Regions from separate parts of the Bradyrhizobium sp. Pha-3 genome, predicted to be linked through region 2. Evidence: predicted binding sites of a transcription regulator. Region 2 holds the regulator's gene; each other region holds the start of a gene.
The links. The regulator PhoB, encoded in region 2, activates phosphate uptake and scavenging genes when phosphate is short. The targets are predictions, from matches to a motif close to TGTCATNNANCTGTCAT.
Positions count from the first base shown of each region.

Region 1 (5,075 bases), 2.6 Mb from region 2:
ATGGTGCCGCCAATCCGCTGCTCGCACGCGACCAGCTCGTGGTGTGGTCGATCCGCATCCCGCGGATCGCCGCAGCGGCGATGGTCGGCGGACTGCTTGCCCTATCGGGCGCGATCATGCAGGGCCTGTTCCGCAATCCCCTCGCCGACCCCGCGCTGGTCGGCGTCTCCTCCGGCGGCGCGTTTGCCGCGGCGGCCGCGATCGTGTTCACCGACAGCCATCTCGGCGAAAGCCTGCGCTTCCTGCAACACCAGTTGCTGCCGATCGCGGCCTTTGCCGGCTCGCTGATCACGACCATCGTGCTTTACGGCATCGCCAGCCGCGGCGGCCGAACATCGATTGCGATCTTCCTGCTGGCAGGGCTTGCGATCGCCGCGATCGCCAACGCCGGCATCGGCCTTCTGGTGTTCGTCGCCGACGACCGCCAGCTGCGCGACATCACCTTCTGGCTGCTCGGCTCGCTCAGCGGCGCGACCTGGAGCAAGCTCACGGCGCTGGCGCCGGTGCTGGCGGTGGCGCTGGTCGCGTGCCTCTCGATCGCGCGCGGGCTCGACGTGCTGGTGCTCGGCGAGGCCGAGGCGTTCCACAGCGGCGTCGACGTCGAACGGCTGAAGCGGATCTCGATCGTGCTGGTGTCGGCGATGACCGGCGTCGCGGTCTCGGTCTGCGGCGTGGTCGGTTTCGTCGGGATCGTGGTGCCGCATCTGTTGCGGCTGATAATCGGGCCCGCACATCGGCTGCTGCTGCCGGCGTCCGCACTGCTTGGTGCCATCCTCCTGGTCGGCGCCGACACGGTGGCGCGCACCATCGTGGCACCCGCGGAAATGCCGATCGGCATCCTGACGGCGGCGATCGGCGCGCCGTTCTTCCTCGCCATGCTGCTGCGGCAGCGCGGGCTGGTGTCGCTGTGACGGCCCTGCTCGAAGCGCAGTCGGTAACCATGACGATCGGCGGCACGACGCTGGTCGATGCAGTGTCGCTGCAGATCGGTGCCGGCGAGATGGTCGCGATCGTTGGTCCCAACGGCGCCGGCAAATCGACCCTTCTGCGGATGCTGTCGGGCGACCTGTCTCCGTCGCGCGGGACGATCAAGCTCAGGCGGCGCGACCTGCACACTTACGGACCACGCGCGCTGGCGCAGCACCGCGCGATGCTGTCGCAGCACGTTAACGTCACCTTCCCGTTCACCGTCGAGGAAATCGTCAGCATGGGCGCCGGCGAAAGCCCGTGTGCCGTGGCGCGGGCACTGGTCGAGGCGGCGCTCGACGAGGTCGGGCTCGGGCGTTTCCGTTTCAGGCAATTGCCGACACTGTCGGGCGGCGAGCAGCAGCGGGCGCATTTCGCCCGCGTGCTGGTGCAGCTCGCCTGCGGCGAAGCGCTGCATGGACCCGGACTGTTGCTGCTGGACGAGCCGACCTCGAGCCTCGATCTGCGGCACCAGATCGACCTGGTCGAAACGGCCCGGCGGCGCGCCGCGCGCGGCACCGCCGTGATCGCGATCCTGCACGACCTCAACCTCGCGATGCGGTTCGCCGACCGCATCCTGCTGCTGCACCGAGGCCGGCTTGCCGTCGACGGCAACCGCACGGCGGCGATGAAGACCGAGACGCTGCGCGAGATCTTCGAGATCGACGCCGCGATCGCCTACACCGGAGACGGCATGCCGTTCCTGCTGCCGCAAACCATGCGGCCCGTTTAGACCCTCGTGGTGAGGAGCGCGGTACGCGCGTCTCGAACCACGAGGCCCGACTGTCGCCAGCGGCCATCCTTCGAGACGGCCGCTGCGCGCCCTCCTCAGGATGAGGACTGCTGTCAGGGAGGCGACGTAACGCCGCAAGCCTTATCCCGCCGCAACATCCGCGGTTCACAAAACTGTCAGCCGGCTGTAACAGGCGGCTCGGAGAACACCGCATCGTTTATCCTTTGGGAGATCAACCATGCGCCTGTCCCTGCTCTGCTCCGTCGCCTCGATCCTGCTCTCCACATCGGCGTTCGCGCAGAGTGAAGGCGAATTCCCGGCGACGCTGGCAGGACATGCCGTGATGCCGGCGGAGAGCTTCATCGACGCGCCCGCCGACGCCCCGAACGATCTGAAGTCCTCGGGCAAGTACACCACCGGCAGGCGCGTCGACGCCATCGGCACCGTGATGGGCAAGTCCTATGAGCGGCCGACCGGCGTGTCGCTGCCGTTCAAGGGCCAGCCGCTGCAGGGCCATTCCGGAATCAAGGTGATGCCCGACGGCTCGTTCTGGGTGATCACCGACAACGGCATGGGCTCGCGCTACAACTCGGCGGACTCGATGCTGTACCTGAATCGGCACAAGATCGACTGGGCGAGCGGCAAGATCGAGCGTCAGGAGACCGTGTTCCTGCACGATCCCGACAGGAAGGTGCCGTTCCGCATCGTGCATGAGGACACCGCCAAACGCTATTTGACCGGTGCCGATTTCGACACCGAGGGCTTCCAGATCATCAACGACATTTTCTGGATCGGCGACGAGTTCGGGCCCTACATCCTCAAGGCCGACAAGACTGGCAAGATCCTCGCCGTGTTCGAGACGGTCGCGGACGGCAAGCCGGTGCGTTCGCCGGATCACTGGGCGGTGCAGTCACCCGGCGCGCCCGGCGTCTCCTACACCAACGTCAACCTGCGCCGCTCCAAGGGCTATGAAGGATTTGCTTCCTCCAAGGACGGCAAGTTCCTCTACGGCCTGCTCGAGGGCCCGCTGTGGGATGCCGACAAGAAGGATTGGGAGAAGGTCGACGGCAAGGAAGCCTCGCGCATCCTGGAATTCGACGTCGCGGCGGAGAAGTTCACCGGACGCTACTGGCAGTATGTGCTCGAGCAGAACGGCAATGCGATCGGCGACTTCAACATGATCGATCCGGTCCAGGGCCTCGTCATTGAGCGCGACAATGGCGAAGGCACCGCCGACAAGGCCTGCCCGCAAGGCCAGCGCGGCGAGAACTGTTTCCCTGACCTCGCCAGGTTCAAGCGCGTCTACAAGATCGAGCTATCCGATGCCAATGTCGGCAAGCCGGTGCGCAAGATCGCCTATATCGACCTGATGAAGATCCGCGATCCCAACAAGAAGGCGCGCAAGCCGCTCAACGACGGCGTCTACACCTTCCCGTTCTTCACGATCGAGAATGTCGACCGGGTCGACGAGACCCACATCATCGTCGGCAACGACAACAACCTGCCGTTCTCCTCGAGCCGCGACCCGAACAAAGCCGATGACGACGAGTTCGTGCTGCTCGAGGTCGGCGACTTCCTGAGGGCGAAGTGAGACGATTGCTCTCGCCACCCACAACAGTGTCGTCGCCCGGCTTGACCGGGCGACCCAGTATTGCAGAGGCGCCGAGCTCAACGGACAAGCCGCGGCGTACTGGATGCCTCGCTCAAGGCGGGGCATGACAGCGAATATGCGATAACGTGACGCTCATCCCAGCACGACGGCCATTCCGTCATCCCCGCGCAAAGGCTTCGCCTTTGTCGCTGGAGGTGCGAGCCTTGCGGCGCAATTGCGCCGCTGGGCGAGCCTCGAAGGATGCACGGCCACCGATGCAGCCGCGCGGAGACAGCCGGGCCGCCGCCCTTCGAGGCGGCCGCCTTGCGGCCTCCGCGGGGTGCCGGTGATACAGCTCCGCGCGTGGCTTGCGTGATCCTCACTCCTTCTTCGTCCGGTAATCCCCGAACGTCGTGTCGCGCTGGTCGAGCTGGGCCTTCACGCTGCCGCCGTCGCGGCGGAAGCCCGCCATGTAGGCCTTGCTGGCCTCGGTCGTGAAGGCCAGTGCCTGGATCTCGGTGCCAGCGCGCATCGCGGCGCGGGCACCCATGATTTCCATCGCGCGGTGGACGCTACGCTTGTTGAGCTGTTGCAGCTCGATCGGCACCTTGGCCGCGCGCTCGGCGAAATCCAGCGTCTTCGCCTCCAGTTCGGCGAGCGGAAACGACCGGGTCGCATAACCCCATTCGGCGGCCTCGCGGCCGGACATCGCGTCGCCCGTCAGCATCAATTCCATGGCGCGGCGCATGCCGACCAGCCAAGGGTGATACTGCATGTCAGGCGGGCTCATCAGCCGCACCGGCGGATAGCCGATCTGGGCGTCGTCGGCGACGTAGACCACGTCGCAGGCGGTCGCGAGCTCGGTGCCGCCGGCGAGGCAATAGCCGTGCACCTGCGCGATCACAGGCTTTGCGAGGTCCCAGATCGAGAACCAGCCCTCGACGACATGGCGCGACCACTGGCCGGGGCCGGATGCCGAATGATAGGGCTGGTCGACGCGGTTGTCGGCGGAGAGATCGTAGCCCGCCGAGAAACAGGGGCCCGCGCCGCGCAGCATCGAGATCGAAATCCCGGGATCGCGGTCGGCCTGCTCCAGCACCTCGAAAATCTCGCCGCGCAGGCGGTTGTTCAGCGCGTTGCGCTTCTCGGGGCGGTTCAGCGTGATGCGGCGGACGCGCGGACGCGGATCATCGACGATGATGTGCTGGTAGCTCATGGATCCTCCCGATCTCAGGCTCTGTTGCCCTTGGCACAGTGATGCCCGAGATCGGGAGAGATGTCATCGGCAGTTGACGCAGGTCCTCATAGCGTTTTCAAGCGAAGTGGGTTCCGGTTCGCGTGAAGAAAACGCGTCAAGCAACAACGCTAGAGCCCGGCACGGGCTCTAGCCCGCCGGCACCATCACGACGCCCTTGTCCTTTGGCCATCGCATCCGCCAGGCGAAATTGATGTCACGGACTTCGCCGGCCTTGGCCTCGAACGCCCATTCCAGCACGCCGCGCTTGTCACGCAGATTGGTCGTCGTCGCAGGCGTCGACGACGGCAGCATCTCGACCACGATATCGTCGTTCTCGCTGACCGGGAGCTGATCCTGGATCGCGACCTTGATCGCGAAGTCGTGGCCGTTGCGCACCGCAGTCTTGAAGGCGCGCTCATCGGTCTTCGACGTGGTCACGATCAGACCGGCGGAGCCTTCATTGCGCTTAACCACCGTGCGTTCGATCTTGACCTTGTCGTCGGCGCCGAAACCGAGCCGCACGGTCTCGTCCTTGGCGGCGGTGGCCA
Region 1 is NZ_CP170151.1:7,815,019-7,820,093, forward strand. Features, by position in the region: gene ACE10X_RS37280 (iron ABC transporter permease) at 1-911, shown strand, start outside; gene ACE10X_RS37285 (heme ABC transporter ATP-binding protein) at 908-1,699, shown strand; gene ACE10X_RS37290 (esterase-like activity of phytase family protein) at 1,938-3,290, shown strand; gene ACE10X_RS37295 (enoyl-CoA hydratase-related protein) at 3,670-4,506, opposite strand; gene ACE10X_RS37300 (mucoidy inhibitor MuiA family protein) at 4,675-5,075, opposite strand, start outside.
Region 1: ACE10X_RS37290 (esterase-like activity of phytase family protein) is a predicted target of PhoB. The motif match lies at 1,874-1,890, and genes of this name have one in related genera.

Region 2 (5,075 bases):
GGCCCGTCCGGCTGCGGCAAGTCGACCCTGCTGCGCATCTTTAACCGGATGTACGACCTCTATCCGGGCCAGCGCGCGGTCGGCCAGCTGATGCTGGACCAGACCAACATTCTCGACCCCAAGCTCGACCTCAACTTGCTGCGCGCGCGGGTCGGCATGGTGTTCCAGAAGCCGACGCCGTTCCCGATGACGATCTACGAGAACATCGCCTTCGGCATCCGCCTCTACGAGAAGATCTCGAAGTCCGAGATGGACGACCGGGTCGAGAAGGCGCTGCGCGGCGGCGCGCTGTGGAACGAGGTCAAGGACAAGCTGAACGCCTCCGGCCTGTCGCTCTCCGGCGGCCAGCAGCAGCGCCTGTGCATCGCACGCACCGTGGCGGTGCGCCCCGAGGTGATCCTGTTCGACGAGCCGTGCTCGGCGCTCGACCCGATCTCGACCGCCAAGGTCGAGGAGCTGATCCAGGAGCTCTCCGAGGACTACACGATCGCGATCGTCACCCACAACATGCAGCAGGCGGCGCGCGTCTCCGACAAGACCGCCTTCATGTATCTCGGCGAGCTGATCGAGTTCGATGACACCAACAAGATATTCACCTCACCGAGCGATCGGCGCACCCAGGACTACATCACCGGCCGGTTCGGTTGACCGGGCATGATCCGAAAAGGTGGAAACCGGTTTTCCAATCAGGTCATGCTAAAATTCAGGAAACGAAACCATAATCCCCGGGATCATGGTTGAGGGAGACAAGCGATGGCTTCTGAACATACCGCCAAGGCATTCGACAGCGACCTGCAGGAGTTGACCCGCCTGGTCGCCGAGATGGGCGGCCTGGTCGAACGGATGATTACCGAGTCGGTCGACGCGCTGATCCGTCGCGACGTCGCGCTCGGCAAGCGCGTGGTCGCCGCCGACATCGAGATCGACAATCTGCAGCGCAACATCGAAGAGCGCGCGGTGCTGACGATCGCGCGCCGCCAGCCGATGGCGATCGACCTGCGTGAGATCGTCAGCGCGATGCGCGTCGCCACCGACCTCGAGCGGATCGGCGACCTCGCCAAGAACATGGGCAAGCGCGTCGCGGCGCTGGAGAGCGATTTCCAGCCGCTGAAGCTGATCCGCGGCCTCGAGCACATGACCGACCTCGTGCTGTCGCAGGTCAAGTCGGTGCTCGACGCCTATGCCGCGCACGACCTGCCGGCGGCGATGAACGTCTGGAAGGGCGACGAGGAGGTCGATGCGATCTGCACCTCGCTGTTCCGCGAACTGCTCACCTACATGATGGAAGATCCGCGCAACATCTCGTTCTGCATCCATCTGATGTTCTGCGCCAAGAACATCGAGCGGATCGGCGATCACGCCACCAATATCGCAGAGACCGTGTTCTACATGATCGAGGGCCAGCAGATCACCGACAAGCGCCCGAAGGGGGACATGACCACTTTTGCCACCGCGGTGCCGGGCAACTGAGGCATGATCGGCAAGCGCGGAACCGGCAAGAGTGAAACTGGACGATCCTCGCGACAAATCGTTTCCGCGGGAACTATGTTCAAGGAAGTAAGCGTTTCGGTTTGCGTCTGGGCAACGGATCACCACAGAGAAAGAACTTAAACCGATGAGCGCACGCATTCTGGTAGTCGAAGACGAGGAAGCGCTGACGACGCTGTTGCGCTACAACCTCGATGCGGAAGGCTACGATGTCGAGACGGTGGGGCGCGGCGACGATGCCGACACGAGGCTGAAGGAGCGCGTTCCCGACCTCGTGGTGCTCGACTGGATGCTGCCGGGCCTGTCCGGCATCGAGCTGTGCCGCCGCCTGCGGGCGCGGCCCGAGACCAAGCAGCTTCCGATCATCATGCTGACCGCGCGCGGCGAGGAAAGCGAGCGCGTGCGCGGGCTTGCCACCGGCGCCGACGATTACATCGTCAAGCCGTTCTCGGTGCCGGAGCTGCTGGCGCGGGTGAAGGGCCTCTTGCGCCGCGCGAGCCCCGAGCGGCTTGCGACCGTGCTGACTTATGGCGACATCGAACTCGACCGCGAGAAGCGCCGCGTGGCGCGCTCGGGCCGCCCGATCGATCTCGGGCCGACCGAGTATCGCCTGCTTGAATTCTTCCTCGAGCATCCCGGCCGCGTGTTCAGCCGCGAGCAGCTGCTCGACAGTGTCTGGGGCCGCGACATCTACATCGATGAACGCACCGTCGACGTGCATATCGGCCGCCTGCGCAAGCTGCTCAATCCCGGCCGCGAGCAGGATCCGATCCGCACCGTGCGCGGCGCCGGCTACGCGCTCGACGACCGCTTCGCCAAGGCCGAGCCGCAGCCGTAACGGGCGTGTGGCCATCGCAAGCCGTAACATGGCGTCGTCCCGGCGAGAGCCGGGACCCATAACCACGAATGGGTGTTGTTAGAAAGCCGTCTGGCCGCTTGCCGATTGCGCCGGCCGCGGCGTATGGGTCCCGGCCTGCGCCGGGACGACGGCGGTGATGTAACGGGCTACGCGCCACAAAAAAATCCCCGCTTTCGCGGGGATTTGTTTTTGAGTTCGTCCGTAGTTTCCCGAGTGCTCACTTGATCTGCGGCTTCGCCGAAGGCCGGCGGCGATCGGCGGCGGGCTGGTAGGCGACGCGCGAGTGATGCGCGCAATAGGGCAGGCCGGCGAGCGCCTTGCCGCCGCAGAAGAAGAACTCCGGGCTCGAGGGATCGCCGACCGGCCAGTGACAGGTGGCCTCGTTGAGCTCGAGCAGCGACAGCCGCTGGCTCATCGGCACCACATTGTCGTAGGAGATCGGATCGGGCTCCATCTCGACCTCGAAGGCGTGCGCCAGCGCGGTGTTGCCGCGCGAGACCGGGCGCGCCACCCGCATCATGTGCTGGGCGGGGCGGGCCTTGCGCTGCCGCGGCGCGGCCGTGGAGGGTGCCTTGGCGCGGCCAGAGAGGCCGAGCCGATGCACTTTGCCGATCACGGCGTTTCGCGTCACATTGCCAAGTTCCGCCGCGATCTGGCTGGCCGACAGGCCGGACTCCCAGAGCTTCTTCAGCTGCTCGACGCGATCGTCGGACCAGGTCAATACAGTCATCGCATTCTTCCCTTCGCGTAGCGCCGGCCAATCATTGGAGCGGCGCTGCGAGCCAATCTGGACAAATATCCCTGCGGCCAGAATCCCTTAGCCCTCGCCGGGCGCGGTCTTGCGCCCGAACGTTTACGCGCGATACGAAGGCTACTTAGAGGGTCCAGTACTGCCGCACGAGATGTCGTACCCGACAGGCCAAACGCTACAATATGGCGTGACTCTGGCGCAAGAGTCCGCGGCCGTGCGTCCACATGTTCCCACACAGTTAAGCATTGCGATGAGGCTTTTCCACCGCACCGGAATGCTCCGGATTGCGCTCGTTTCGCATTGCAGGAAGGCCACTTCGTGGCGATTGACACTTACTGACCGCAGCATAGAATGCCCGCCACGTGCCGCCCGCAAAGGCGGCCGTTTTGTTTTCCGAAGCTGGCCGTTGCTGCGCTGGCGTCAAGGCGCAGCGGCAATTGTCGGCTTAAAAACCGTCAGTGAACGCCATGACCAACGCTGCCACGTCGCATCTGCTCCCCGTCTTCGCCAGGGTCGATCTCGGCTTCGAGCGCGGTGAGGGCGCCTGGCTGATCGCAACCAACGGCGACCGCTATCTCGATTTCACCTCGGGCGTCGCGGTCAACGCACTCGGGCATGCGCATCCGCATCTGGTCAAGGCGCTGCAGGAACAGGCGACCAAGCTCTGGCACATGTCGAACCTGTTCAAGAGCCCGGACGGCGAGGTGCTTGCCGCGCGGCTGTGCGAGCAGAGCTTTGCCGACTTCGTGTTCTTCTGCAATTCCGGCGCGGAAGCGATGGAGGGCGTGATCAAACTGGTCCGCCACTATCACTTCTCCAAGGGCCATGGCGAGCGCTACCGCATCATCACCTTCGAGGGCGCCTTCCACGGCCGCACGCTGGGCACGCTGGCGGCGACCGGCTCGGCGAAATATCTCGAGGGCTTCGGCCCGCCGATGGACGGCTTCGACCAGGTGCCGCATGGCGACATCGAGGCGGTGAAGAAGGTGATCGGCCCGCACACCGCCGGCATCCTGATCGAGCCGGTGCAGGGCGAGGGCGGCGTGCGCTCGGCGCCGCAGGCGTTCTTCAAGGCACTGCGCGCGCTCTGCGACGAGCATGGCCTGTTGCTGGCATTCGACGAGGTGCAGACCGGCATGGGCCGCACCGGCGAGTTGTTCGCCTACAAGCGCACCGGCGTCACGCCGGACGTGATGTCGCTGGCCAAGGCGCTCGGCGGCGGTTTCCCGATCGGCGCGGTGCTGGCGACCGCGAAAGCGGCCGAAGGCATGGCGCCCGGCTCGCACGGCTCGACCTTTGGCGGCAATCCGCTCGCGGTCGCCGCCGCCAATGCCGTGCTCGACGTCATGCTGAAACCCGGCTTCTTCGAGCATGTGCAGAAGATGTCGCTGCTGCTCAAGCAGAAGCTCGCTTCCGTCGTCGACCGCTATCCCGGCGTGCTGTCGGAGGTGCGCGGCGAGGGGCTGTTGATCGGCGTCAAGGCGGTGGTGCCGTCGGGCGACCTGATCGCAGCACTGCGCAGCGAGAAGCTGCTCACCGTCGGTGCCGGCGACAATGTGGTGCGGTTCCTGGCGCCGCTGATCGTGACCGAGGCCGAGATCGATACGTCGATCACTGCGCTCGAGCGCGCCTGCGCGACATTGCCGGCGGCGCAGCCGAAGAAGGCGGCTGGATAATGAGCAAGCCGGTCCGCCACTTCCTCGATATCAACGAACTGCCGCTCGGCGAGCTGCGCAACATGCTGTCCGCCGGCGCCGCCATGAAGGCGAAGCTGAAGGCGCATGAGAAGGGCAGGAAGCCGCTCGAAGGCAAGACGCTGGCGATGATCTTCGAGCGCCCGTCGACCCGCACAAGGGTGTCGTTCGACGTCGGCATGCGCCAGCTCGGCGGTGAATCGATCATGCTGACCGGTGCCGAGATGCAGCTCGGCCGCGGCGAGACCATCGCCGACACCGCGCGCGTGCTGTCACGCTATGT
Region 2 is NZ_CP170151.1:1,015,724-1,020,798, forward strand. Features, by position in the region: gene pstB (phosphate ABC transporter ATP-binding protein PstB) at 1-648, shown strand, start outside; gene phoU (phosphate signaling complex protein PhoU) at 754-1,470, shown strand; gene phoB (phosphate regulon transcriptional regulator PhoB) at 1,616-2,326, shown strand; gene ACE10X_RS04825 (GcrA family cell cycle regulator) at 2,565-3,077, opposite strand; gene ACE10X_RS04830 (aspartate aminotransferase family protein) at 3,566-4,774, shown strand; gene argF (ornithine carbamoyltransferase) at 4,774-5,075, shown strand, end outside.

Region 3 (5,075 bases), 3.3 Mb from region 2:
GCAGCGCGGTGAGCGCCTTGTTGACGGCATCGGTTGCGAGCAGGCCGGTGCTCTGCACCTCGCGCCCGAGCCCGCAGAGCGCCTTCTCGTTGAAGATGGTGATGAGGCTGCGCGCCATCGACTCGTAGACCACGAGACGAACCGAGTTCGAGCCGATATCGATGACAGCGACGCTGGAAGCGCGCTTCCGCGGTCGCTTCACCGTAAGGCCCCCTTAAGACGATGGCTGCTGTCGCTCGTTGCGACGCGTGAGACGGCGCGGTGAAGATTCCTTGAGAGACTTACCACGGCCGGACAGACTCGGATTTGTCATGAAGTAGTCATGCAGATTGAAGGGCTCTTCGCCTTTCGCGGACTTCATACGCGTTGACGACCCATCCGGCAACAATTGCCAGCTCTGCTCGGTGTCCTTCAGATTCGCGACCATGATCTGTTCGAGAACCTGCTGATGCACCGTGGGATTTTGTAGCGGACAGAGAACCTCGACGCGGCGGTCGAGGTTCCGCGGCATCATGTCAGCGGACGAGATATACACAGCAGCTTTTGTGCTCGGCAGGCCCTGGCCCATGCCGAAGCAATAGATTCGGCCGTGTTCCAGGAACCGGCCGATCACCGATTTGACGCGGATGTTCTCGGACAGTCCCGGCAGCCCCGGCCGCAGGCAGCAGATGCCGCGCACCACGAGCTCGACCGAGACGCCGGCCTGCGAGGCCTCGTACAGAGCGTCGATGATGTCGGGATCGACCAGCGCGTTCATCTTCATCCAGACCGCGCCGGGCCGGCCGTGCTTGACGTGGGCGATCTCGCCGTGGATGTGCTCGATGATCCGCTTGCGCAGCGTCAGCGGCGACACCGCCATCTTCTCGATGTCGCTCGGCTCGGCATACCCGGTGATGTAGTTGAAGACCCTCGCGACGTCGCGGCCGATGATCGGATCCGAGGTGAAGTAGGAGAGGTCGGTGTAGATGCGCGCGGTGACCGGGTGATAGTTGCCGGTGCCGGTGTGCACATAGGTCGTGAGATTGCCGCCCTCGCGGCGCACCACCATCGACAGCTTGGCATGCGTCTTCAATTCGATGAAGCCGTAGACCACCTGCACGCCGGCGCGTTCGAGGTCGCGCGCCCAGCGGATGTTGGCTTCCTCGTCGAAGCGCGCCTTCAGCTCGATCAGCGCGGTCACCGATTTGCCGGCTTCGGCGGCTTCCGCCAGCGCGCGCACGATCGGCGAATTGTTCGAGGTGCGATAGAGCGTCTGCTTGATCGCGACCACGTCGGGATCGCGCGCCGCCTGCTGCAGGAACTGCACCACGACGTCGAAGGATTCGTAGGGGTGATGGACCACGAGGTCCTTCTGGCGGATGGCGGCGAAGATATCGCCGCCATGATCGCGCACCCGCTCGGGATGACGCGGCACATAGGGCGGGAATTCGAGATCGGGGCGATTGAGGCGGGTGAGCTGCGACAGCTCGTTCATCGCCAGCACGCCGTCGACCAGGATCACTTCGTCGTCGGCGGCCGACAAGGCGTGCTGCACGAAGATGCGCAGCTCCTCGGGCATCGTGGCCTCGATCTCGAGCCGGATCACCGACCCGCGGCGGCGGCGCTTGAGCGCGGTCTCGAACAGGCGAACGAGGTCTTCGGCCTCTTCCTCGATTTCGAGTTCGGAGTCCCTGATGATGCGGAATGCGCCCTGGCCCTTGACGGTGTAGCCGGGGAACAGGCGGCCGATGAACAGGCCGGTAGCCTGCTCCAGCGTGATCAGCCGCGCCGGCGCGCCGTCCTTGGTGGAGGGGATGCGGATGAAGCGGTCGATCTTGCCGGGCATGCGGATCAGCGCGTTCATCGCCTTGCCGTCGGCGATCCGCGACAATTGCAGCGCCACCGTGAAGCCGAGATTCGGGATGAACGGGAAGGGATGCGCCGGGTCGATCGCCAGCGGCGTCAGCAGCGGGAAGATGTTGTGGAGGAAGTGATCCTCGATCCAGCTGCGCTCGGACTTGGTGACGTCGCGGCCGTCGACCAGCTGGATGCCGACCTTGGCCAGGATGTCCCGCAGGTCGCTCCAGATCGCCTGCTGGTCGGAGGCCAGTTGCGAGACGGTCTTGTTGATCATCACGAGCTGCTCGGCCGGCAGCAGGCCGTCCGGGCTGCGCTCGGCAATGCCCTCGCGGACCTGCGCCTTGATGCCGGCGACACGGACCATGAAGAACTCGTCGAGGTTATTCGCCGAAATCGACAGGAAGCGGACCCGCTCCAGCACGGGATGGCCGAGATTGACCGATTCCTCGAGCACCCGCCGGTTGAAGTGCAGCCAGGAGAGCTCCCGGTTGATGAAGCGCTCGGGGCTGGTCGCGATTGCGGGGATGGCGGGAAATTCCGCCTCTTTTTCTTTGATTTCAGTAGCTTGTACCGAGTCCATCAAGTGTTGGTCCAATTCAGGGCAGGGGCCGGGGCGGTCTAGCCGAGAGCCGCAGAAACCATGTGATATTGCGATGACGTTTCGATGACATTGATGTTCCGCTCGCCTGCGCCGTCAAGCCGCGGGGACCGGTCAGGCATCGCGCAACAGCTCCGCCGCCAGCGCCCGTGTGACGGGACGGCCGAGCCGGAGTGCCTCGGTATCGAGCAGCTCGACAGCCTGCCGGACGGCAACGTAGGAGCGCTCGATCCGGTTGCTCAGATAGCTGACGAGCGGTTCGTCCACGCTCATCTGGCGGTCGGCGCAGAACTTGACGATCAGGCCGCGGAACAGCTGGTCGTCCGGCGGCAGCAGCGTCACGGTCGGCACCGCGCGGAGCCGCGACCGCAGGTCACGCAATTCGATCTCGAACGCCGAGGGCGGAACGCGCGCCGTGATCAGCACGTAGGCATCGTCCTGGCGCGCCAGATTCATCAGATGAAACATCGCGCGCTCGTCGAAATCCGCCGGCCTCAGGTCTTCGACGACGAGTGCACCGGTCGCAAGCGCGGTCGGCACCGTGTCGGCGGTCAGCGCATGCGCCGCGGTCGAGCGCGCGCCGGCGCTCTCGGCCCAGATCGCGGCGAGGTGGCTTTTGCCGGAGCCGTCAGGCCCGACCAGCAGCATGATTCGGTTCGGCCAGTCGGGCCAACCGTCGATCAGCGCCAGCGCAGCCTCATTGGCAGGGCCCTCGAGGAAATCGTCGCGGGTCAGCTTCTCCTCGTGCGGCAGGGCCAAGGCCAATTGACGAGGTTGAACGCTACTGGCCACACAAGTCTCCAAACCACCTTATTCTAGCTATGCGCAAGCGTGTCGCGCTTGTCGCGGAAAAACCGGCTTCGACTTTTCCGGATCCCGCCTACCGAGCTTCGATCGTGCTCATGTGGCGCACCCACTCCACGAGATAGAGGGACACCGAACCCAAAGTAAAGATCGTGACCAGGCCCATCAGGATCCAGTCGTAAGGATGCGGCTCGAAGCCGAAGCCGAGCGAGGCCAGCACCAGCGCCGCGAACGCGACCTGCGCCACCGTGTTCAGCTTCGACACCATCAGCGGCTTCATCTCGACCGGCTTGTCGAACAACCATGACACAATCACGGCGGAGACGATCATGATGTCGCGCGACACCACGAGAATCACGATCCAGCGCGGCACCGCGCCCCAGATTCCGAGCGCGACATAGATCGACACCAGGAGCGCCTTGTCGGCGAGCGGATCGAGCAGGGCGCCGAGTTCGCTCGTCATGTTGAAGCGCTTGGCGAGGAAACCGTCGACCGCGTCCGAGACGCCGGCGATCACGAAGATCGCGAACGCAATCTCCATCTGGCTGGACACGATGGCCCAGACGATCACCGGCACCAGGATGATGCGGCCGAGGGTGATGATGTTCGGAATGCTCAACTTGGATCGCTTCCCGGCTAGAAGCCTGATTTTACTCGATATCCGGCTCTTTTGCGCAGCCGCCTTGTGTTATCTACATAGTATCGCGGCAGCAGCGCCGCGAGCCATTGCGCGGGGGCCGAATTCCTCGTAACCAGCCCCTGATCATCTGGAATTGGGCATGACCGAGCGCAAAAACGGGCTCACTTACGCGGATTCGGGTGTCGATATCGACGCCGGCAATCGACTGGTCGATCTGATCAAGCCGATGGTGCGGGCCACCGCGCGGCCTGGCGCGGACGCCGAGATCGGCGGTTTCGGCGGGCTGTTCGACCTCAAGGCCGCCGGCTTCAAGGACCCGGTCCTGGTGGCCGCGACCGATGGCGTCGGCACCAAGCTGAAGATCGCGATCGAGACCGGCATTCATGGCGGCATCGGCATCGATCTGGTCGCGATGTCGGTCAACGACCTCGTCGTGCAGGGCGCGGAACCGCTGTTCTTCCTCGACTATTTCGCCTGCGGCAAGCTGCACCCGGAGGCCACCGCGCAAATCGTCGCCGGCATCGCCGAAGGCTGCCGGGAATCCGGCTGTGCGCTGATCGGCGGCGAAACCGCCGAGATGCCCGGCCTCTACAAGGATGGCGACTACGACCTCGGCGGCTTCGCCGTCGGCGCGGCCGAGCGCGGCACGCTGCTGCCGACCGCGGATATCGCGGCGGGCGATGCCGTGATCGGGCTGGCTTCCTCCGGCGTGCACTCCAACGGCTATTCGCTGGTGCGCAAGATCGTCGAGCAGTCCGGCGTTGCCTATGACGCGCCGGCGCCGTTCGCGCCGGTCATGACGCTCGGCGCGGCGCTGCTGACGCCGACCAGGCTCTATGTGAAATCCTGCCTGCGCGCGATCCGCGACACCGGCGCGGTGAAGGGCCTCGCCCACATCACCGGCGGCGGCTTCACCGACAACATTCCGCGCGTGCTGCCGAAGCATCTTGGCGTCGGCATCGATCTGGCGCGGCTGCCGGTGCTGCCGGTGTTCAAATGGCTGGCCGAGCAGGGCGGCATCGCCGATCTCGAGCTGCTGCGCACCTTCAACTGCGGCATAGGCATGATCGCGATCGTCAGGGCCGATGCAGTCGACGCCGTGACCGAGGCGTTTACCGCCGGCGGCGAGACCGTGACGCTGCTTGGCGAGGTGATCGAGGCCAAGGGAGCGCATGAGGGCGAGCATCGCGTGGT
Region 3 is NZ_CP170151.1:4,280,715-4,285,789, forward strand. Features, by position in the region: gene ppx (exopolyphosphatase) at 1-202, opposite strand, end outside; gene ACE10X_RS19830 (RNA degradosome polyphosphate kinase) at 215-2,419, opposite strand; gene ACE10X_RS19835 (DnaA ATPase domain-containing protein) at 2,552-3,229, opposite strand; gene ACE10X_RS19840 (CDP-alcohol phosphatidyltransferase family protein) at 3,318-3,860, opposite strand; gene purM (phosphoribosylformylglycinamidine cyclo-ligase) at 4,021-5,075, shown strand, end outside.
Region 3: ACE10X_RS19830 (RNA degradosome polyphosphate kinase) is a predicted target of PhoB. The motif match lies at 2,493-2,509, and genes of this name have one in related genera.